Regions from separate parts of the Novosphingobium sp. ZW T3_23 genome, predicted to be linked through region 3. Evidence: predicted binding sites of a transcription regulator. Region 3 holds the regulator's gene; each other region holds the start of a gene.
What was found. Region 3 encodes LexA, which represses DNA repair genes until DNA is damaged. Its sites were predicted from a motif close to GTTCCNCNCTTGTTCT; they were not measured.

Region 1 (2,267 bases), on a different contig from region 3:
GATCGGTGGCGATCGACAAGCTCGCGCGGCTTGGCTGGATCGGCGAGCAGACCTGGGTCTGCCTGGAAACAGGGCGCAACGAATCGGTCTCGATTCGCGGCTTCGAAGTGGAAAGCTCGCGAGACGTCGGCAAGGCCCGCCTGCACATACTTCGCCGCACGGCCGAGTAAGCGGATCAGGATGGACGATCGTCGTCCCGGACGCGGTCCGGAACGACGACCCGTTCGAACTACTTGCCGCCACGGTTGCGGCAGTTGTCCTTCACCGTCTTGCTGCAAACCGGATAATCCTTGTTCATCGCGGTTGCCGGGGGCGGTGTCATGGCGCCCTTGTAGGGACCGCCCTGGTAGGTCTGATCGGCGGGCATCGCCGGGCGGACCGCCTGATCGGCCGATTGCGGATCGGGAACGCCCGTCGTGGGCATGCCTTCGCCCGGAGGGTTAGCCTGTGTCGGCGGAGTCGTAGGCGTCTTGCCGGCCATTTGCTGGGCGATCGAATTCCAGGCGATCGCCTGTTGCTCCGGCGTCATCTTGTAGATCTGGCCGCGCTGGTCGGGCGTCAGTGCCCAATAGCCTTTCTGCTGGGGCGCCGTGAGGCTCCAGTAATAGGCCTGATACTCGGGCGTCCACGAATCGTAGTCCGCCTTCTGCTCGGCAGGCCAGCCATCGTACTGCGCTTTCTGATCGGGCGTCATCGATGCCGGCGTCATCGGCCTGGCAGGCGGCGCCGGCGGCTCGGATGGCGCACCGGGAGGTGGAGGGGCCGGCATTTCGGCGGCGGGCGGCTCGGCGGTGGTCGGGGGGGCACCCATTGTGTCCTGTGCCTGGATGACGGACGGTAACCCGATCAGCGAAAAGGCCGCCGCGCCCGCGAGGAGATATTTGCGCATGTCACACTCTCCTGTCTTTTATGTTTTGTTTTCTCCGTGACAACGCGACTCCTAGACCGGGAGATTGTTCCGGGGCTGCGACGAACCGGCCTTGCGCCGCGACGCTCCGTTCCCTAGATGTTCGCGGGTGAACGATCTGCAATCCTCCCTGCCCGACGACCCCCAGGACCCGCTGCTGGAAGGGCTGAACCCGCCCCAGCGCGAGGCGGTCCTGACCACCGAAGGGCCGGTGCTGATGCTGGCGGGCGCGGGCACCGGGAAGACGGCGGCGCTCACGCGCAGGCTGGCGCACCTGGTGCGCAGCCGCCGCGCCTGGCCCAGCGAGATCCTTTGCGTCACGTTCACCAACAAGGCCGCGCGGGAGATGCGCGAGCGAGTGGGGCACCTGATCGGTCCGGCCGTCGAGGGGATGCCCTGGCTCGGCACGTTCCACGCCATCGCCGCCAAGATGCTGCGGCGGCATGCCGAGATGGTGGGTCTCCAGCCCAACTATACGATCATCGATACGGACGATCAGTTGCGCCTGCTCAAGCAGCTTATCCAGGCCGAAGGGCTGGACGAGAAGCGCTGGCCGGCCCGCCAGCTTGCGGGTTGCATAGATCGCTGGAAGAACCGCGGCCTCAACCCCGCAGACCTCGATGCCGGCGAGAACGAGGCCTATGCCAACGGACGGGGGCAGAAGTTCTACCAGCTCTACCAGGATCGCCTGAAGGCCGTGAACGCCTGCGATTTCGGTGATCTCCTGCTGCACATGCTGAATATCCTGCGCAACCATCGGGAAGTGCTCGAACAGTACCAGCAGCGCTTCAAATACGTCATGGTGGACGAATATCAGGACACCAACCAGGTCCAGTACCTGTGGCTGCGGCTGATCGCGCAGGAGCGCAAGAACATCTGCGTGGTGGGAGACGACGACCAGTCGATCTATTCCTGGCGCGGTGCCGAAGTGGCCAATATCCTCAAGTTCGAGAAGGACTTCCCCGGCGCCAAGGTGATCCGGCTGGAGCAGAACTATCGCTCCACCCCGCAGATTCTGGCCGCTGCCTCGGGGCTGATCGGGGAGAACACGCAGCGCCTCGGCAAAACGCTGTGGACCGAGCGTCACCCCGGCGACAAAGTCCGCGTCATCGGCGTCTGGGACGCGCCTGAGGAGGCGCGCCGGGTGGGCGACGACATAGAGCGGCTGGAACGCGAAGGCGCCCCGCTCGACCAGATCGCCATTCTCGTGCGCGCCCAGTACCAGACGCGCGAGTTCGAAGACCGTTTCATCTCGATCGGCATGAAGTACCGCATCGTCGGCGGCTTCCGCTTCTACGAGCGGGCCGAAATCCGCGATGCTCTGGCCTACTTGCGCGTGATCGCGCAACCGGCGGACGAT
Region 2 (2,267 bases), on a different contig from region 3:
GGATGCGACGAACGGCAGGCCGCAGCGACGAACCGGGACTTGCCTGAGCCGGACTGCCGCTTTCCCGGAAAGGAAAAGTCGCCGACCGGAGCCCTCCCGTCGACGACTTTCCAAAGCGGGTCGAAAGAGCCTCAGCGGCCGCGTGCGGCAGTGATCGCGATCGGCTTGGCCATGGCAAGCTGCCCGGGATTTTCACGCGCGGCCATGCGCGTTGCCAGAAGTTCGTCTCTCGCAGCGAAAGCGCGATCGCGCGAAGCATCGCGGCAATCGTGGATGTCGTCGAGTTCTTCCAGTTGATGCGTGTAGACCGGGCCGCAGACGGCGCGAACCGCGACTTCCAGCCGCTTGTTGAGCGTATCGATGCCGTCCTGCGAATCGAGGTTGAGGTCACTGTAGCGGACTTCGCGTTGAGGAACGTCGCGCAGGGAGTTGTCCTTCACCACGACTTCGGCGGTAGCGGTCCCGGCGGTGGCCATGGCAAGCAGGCCGATGGCGGCGAATACGGTACGAATGCTGGTCATCTGTCTTCTCCGTTTGCTCAAGAGTGCAGATCCGCCTGGCGCAGGCCCCCACGGCCCGCGTTGCGGGATCTGCAAAGCGACCTCGATGCACGAAGGAAGTCTTGGCCAAGCAACGGCTATGTCGCAGGGCGGTTTTCGACTTCATCAATCATGTATGTACTTTAAAATTGCCCCATCGATCTCGTCCCGGCTGGGTGGCAATGTCTGGACATTACTTTGGCAAGTAAGTGAGACATGAAGCAAAAGGCGAGTCGGTATTCTTTACAGGCCTATTCTCTATTGCTCAGAACTTCACCATATTCAAGTCATCCAGAGGGGTGCATCGGCAAACGACATAGAACGACCGACCGGCGACATGCGGCGTTTCGCGACATTGCGCAAACCGTTGCAATCCTGACGGGCGTTCCCACATGAAGCGCCGTCCTTGCAGGCCGAAGAGTCTGTTTGGAAATTCGCGGAACGCGAATTTCGCGGCACCGGCCCGCGCCCCCACCCTACCACCCAACGGTAGTATCCTGCGGGTGGTAGGGTGGGGGCGCGGGCCGGTGCCGCAACGAAAATGCCCTCTCGGGCATTTTCCAAACAGTCTTTAACGCTTCTGGTCGCGGCTGCTTGCGCTTTGCGAACAAATCTGGAACACGTCACCTCCATGAGTCTCTCCCACATCACGGTGCGCGGTGCGCGCGAGCACAATCTCAAGGGCTTCGACATCGAGCTTCCGCGCGAGAAGCTGATCGTCATCACCGGGCTTTCGGGCTCGGGGAAGTCCAGCCTCGCCTTCGACACGATCTATGCCGAGGGGCAGCGTCGCTATGTCGAGAGCCTCTCGGCCTATGCACGCCAGTTCCTGGAGATGATGCAGAAGCCGGACGTCGAGCATATCGACGGCCTCAGCCCCGCGATCTCGATCGAGCAGAAGACCACCAGCCGCAATCCGCGCTCTACGGTGGCCACGGTGACAGAGATCTGGGACTACATGCGCCTGCTCTGGGCGCGCGTGGGCATTCCCTACTCGCCCGCCACCGGCCTGCCGATCGAGGCGCAGACCGTCTCCAACATGGTGGACCGGGTGATGGAACTGCCCGAAGGCACGCGCGCCTACCTGCTCGCGCCCGTCGTACGCGGCCGCAAGGGGGAGTACCGCAAGGAATTGGCCGAGTGGCAGAAGGCGGGCTACACCCGCGTGCGCATCGACGGCGAACTCTACGCCATTGAGGACGCCCCTGCGCTCGACAAGAAGTACAAGCATGACATCGAAGTCGTGGTGGACCGCATCGCGGTGAAGGACGGCATCCAGACCCGCCTTGCCGACAGCTTCGAGCAGGCGCTGAAGCTGGCCGAGGGGCTGGCCTATATCGACCTTGCCGACGGTGTCGTTCCCGGCCGTGAGGACGAGGGGAAGGGCAGCAAGAAGACGCTCAAGGGCACCGGCCTGCCGCCCAACCGCATCGTCTTCTCCGAGAAGTTCGCCTGCCCGGTCAGCGGCTTCACCATCGAGGAGATCGAGCCGCGCCTGTTCTCGTTCAACGCCCCGCAGGGCGCCTGCCCGGCCTGCGACGGGTTGGGTGAGAAGCTGCTGTTCGACCCGCAACTGGTGGTCCCGAACGAGCATCTCAGCCTCAAGCAGGGCGCGATCGTGCCCTGGGCCAAGTCCAACCCGCCTTCGCCTTACTACATGCAGGTGCTCTCCAGCCTGGCCGGGCACTTCGGGTTCGACCTCACCACGCCGTGGGACGCGCTCTCGCC
Region 3 (2,267 bases):
GCGCATGGGCGAATGGCACTTCATGCTGTTCGTGGTCGGAGGGCTGTGGCTTTGCCTGGTTCAAAGCCTTGCACGTCTCTGGGGATTGGCTGCGATAGCTGCCGGATACCTTGGGCTGATGATGATCCAGGCGCCGGACGTCATGATTTCTGGAAACGGCCGTCACGTGGCATGGATCGATCCTGTCAGCGAGCGCCTTGTTACCTTACGCGACAGTTCGAGCGACTATGCCTTGGATAACATCATGGAGTCAGCCGGCGTCCTGGATGATCCGGAATTGATGCGCTCCAACCCTCAAGCCAAGTGCAACGAAGATTTCTGCAAAGTGGCGCTCAAGGACGGCTATTCCACTCGCCATCTTCTGATCGCCAGAGGGGATCTGCCCGTACCGGAAGATGCCTTGGCAAGGGCCTGCGCGCGATCGGATATCGTCATCGCGCACCGTCGCTTGCCAACCACATGCCGTCCCAAATGGCTAAAGGTCGATCGACGAATGCTGGACCGTACGGGAGGCGTCACGATTGATTTGAAAAACCGGAGGCTGACATCGGTAGCCGAGACGCAGGGCGACCATGGATGGTGGCGCAATGGCGTGCTCAAGCAAGTACAACACTAGCTGGCGTGACGACATTGGACAGGCAGGGGAGGGCGTTCCGTCCCCCTTTTGCCGATCAGTGATACCGGCGCAGCAACCCAGCGAGCTTGCCTTGAACTTCTACTTCGTCCGGGCCGTAGATCTGAGGCTCATAGGCCGCATTCGCTGGGTCGAGCCGAACCATTCCGTCTTCCCGCCGCAGGTACTTCAGCGTAGCTTCTTCTCCACGGATGAGCGCGACCACGATCTCGCCGTCCCGTGCAGTAGTGGTGCGCTTCACCAGCGCGAAATCTCCATCGAGAATTCCCGCTTCCACCATCGAATCCCCCGACACTTCGAGGGCGTAGTGATCGCCGGAACCTAGAAGTGCCGCGGGTACCGGTAGCGAAGACTGGCCTTCCAGCGCTTCGATAGGGACACCGGCTGCAATGCGGCCGTGTAGGGGGATTTCTATGACGTCGTTCGCCGGACGGCCAACAGCCGGTGCGCGCGAGGCGATTTCCTTGGCAGACGCCGGCTTTGGCGGCTTGCTCGTTGCATCTTCAGGCTGACGAAGCACTTCGAGTGCTCTGGCGCGGTTGGGGAGACGGCGGATGAAGCCGCGCTCTTCAAGCGCCGAGATCAGCCGGTGAACACCCGACTTGGACTTGAGGTCGAGGGCTTCCTTCATTTCCTCGAAACTGGGGGAAATGCCGCTTTCCTCAAGCCGGACCTGGATGAACCGGAGCAACTCGTGCTGCTTGCGCGTCAACATCTGCTTAGCCTCATGTGTTCTGCGGCACTTGGCCCAATCCCGTCCGACGAACAGCCCTGTCAGGCCAGCAGCCTTTCAAGTATCGCGTTCGTGAACATTGAGGGAACAATTATGCAACGAACAGGGTATCGTCAAGCAATACCGCCATTTTGGAGCAAGAACATCTGAACCGTGTCCCCCACTTCCGCGCGCGGGGCCTGTGCAGGGCGATCGATCAGAACGTTGCTGGCTGCGAGCGACGACAGTGCTCCGCTATCCTGGAGCGATAGCGCGTGCACCGTCTCCCCGTCCCAACAGCCCCTCACGAACTCTCGACGCGCGCTGCCGGGTTGGAGCGGCTGCGACAGGCGGGCCGTAATCGGCCTGGCAAGCGCGCCGGACGCGCCAGAGAGCGCGCGCAGCACCGGAAGCAGGAAGAGGTAGGCCGTTACGAGGCTGGAAACCGGATTTCCCGGCAAACCGATGACGATCTGCTTGCGGGCGCCTTGTCTGCGGGTTGCGACGAGCAGCGGCTTGCCCGGCTTGATCGCAACGCGCCAGAAATCGATATCGGCGCCCCAGGCTTCCAGCGCGGGACGAAGGAGATCGTGGTCGCCAACCGAAGCTCCGCCACTGGTGACGATGACATCGGCATCCTGAGTCGCTGAAAAGGCGGCCACGATGGCGTCGATATCGTCGGGGACCGGTCCATTTCGCTTTGCATCTACCGGAACGCTTCGCGCCAGCGCCGTGAGCATGGCGCCGTTGCTGGCGGGAATCTGATGATCCCCGCAGGCTTCCGGATCGGCCGACAGTTCGTCGCCGCTGTCGATCACGGCAAGTCGGGGCAGCCGCCTGACGGGCAAGTGACGATGGCCCGAGGCGATCGCGAGCCCGATCTGTGCCGGTCCTATCAGAGTTCCCACGGCGAGCAGCGGT

Region 1: a site for LexA is predicted at 998-1,013, ahead of ACI3K3_RS02530 (ATP-dependent helicase). Genes of this name have one in related genera too.
Region 2: a site for LexA is predicted at 1,144-1,159, ahead of uvrA (excinuclease ABC subunit UvrA). Genes of this name have one in related genera too.

Annotation. Positions count from the first base shown of each region.
Region 1 covers NZ_JBJDRF010000002.1:268,901-271,167, reverse strand. Annotated here, with positions in the region: gene rsmD (16S rRNA (guanine(966)-N(2))-methyltransferase RsmD) at 1-170, shown strand, start outside; gene ACI3K3_RS02535 (hypothetical protein) at 230-889, opposite strand; gene ACI3K3_RS02530 (ATP-dependent helicase) at 1,017-2,267, shown strand, end outside.
Region 2 covers NZ_JBJDRF010000013.1:37,775-40,041, forward strand. Annotated here, with positions in the region: gene ACI3K3_RS09575 (UrcA family protein) at 132-521, opposite strand; gene uvrA (excinuclease ABC subunit UvrA) at 1,171-2,267, shown strand, end outside.
Region 3 covers NZ_JBJDRF010000011.1:52,273-54,539, reverse strand. Annotated here, with positions in the region: gene ACI3K3_RS08655 (ComEC/Rec2 family competence protein) at 1-616, shown strand, start outside; gene lexA (transcriptional repressor LexA) at 672-1,349, opposite strand; gene ACI3K3_RS08645 (molybdopterin molybdotransferase MoeA) at 1,481-2,267, opposite strand, start outside.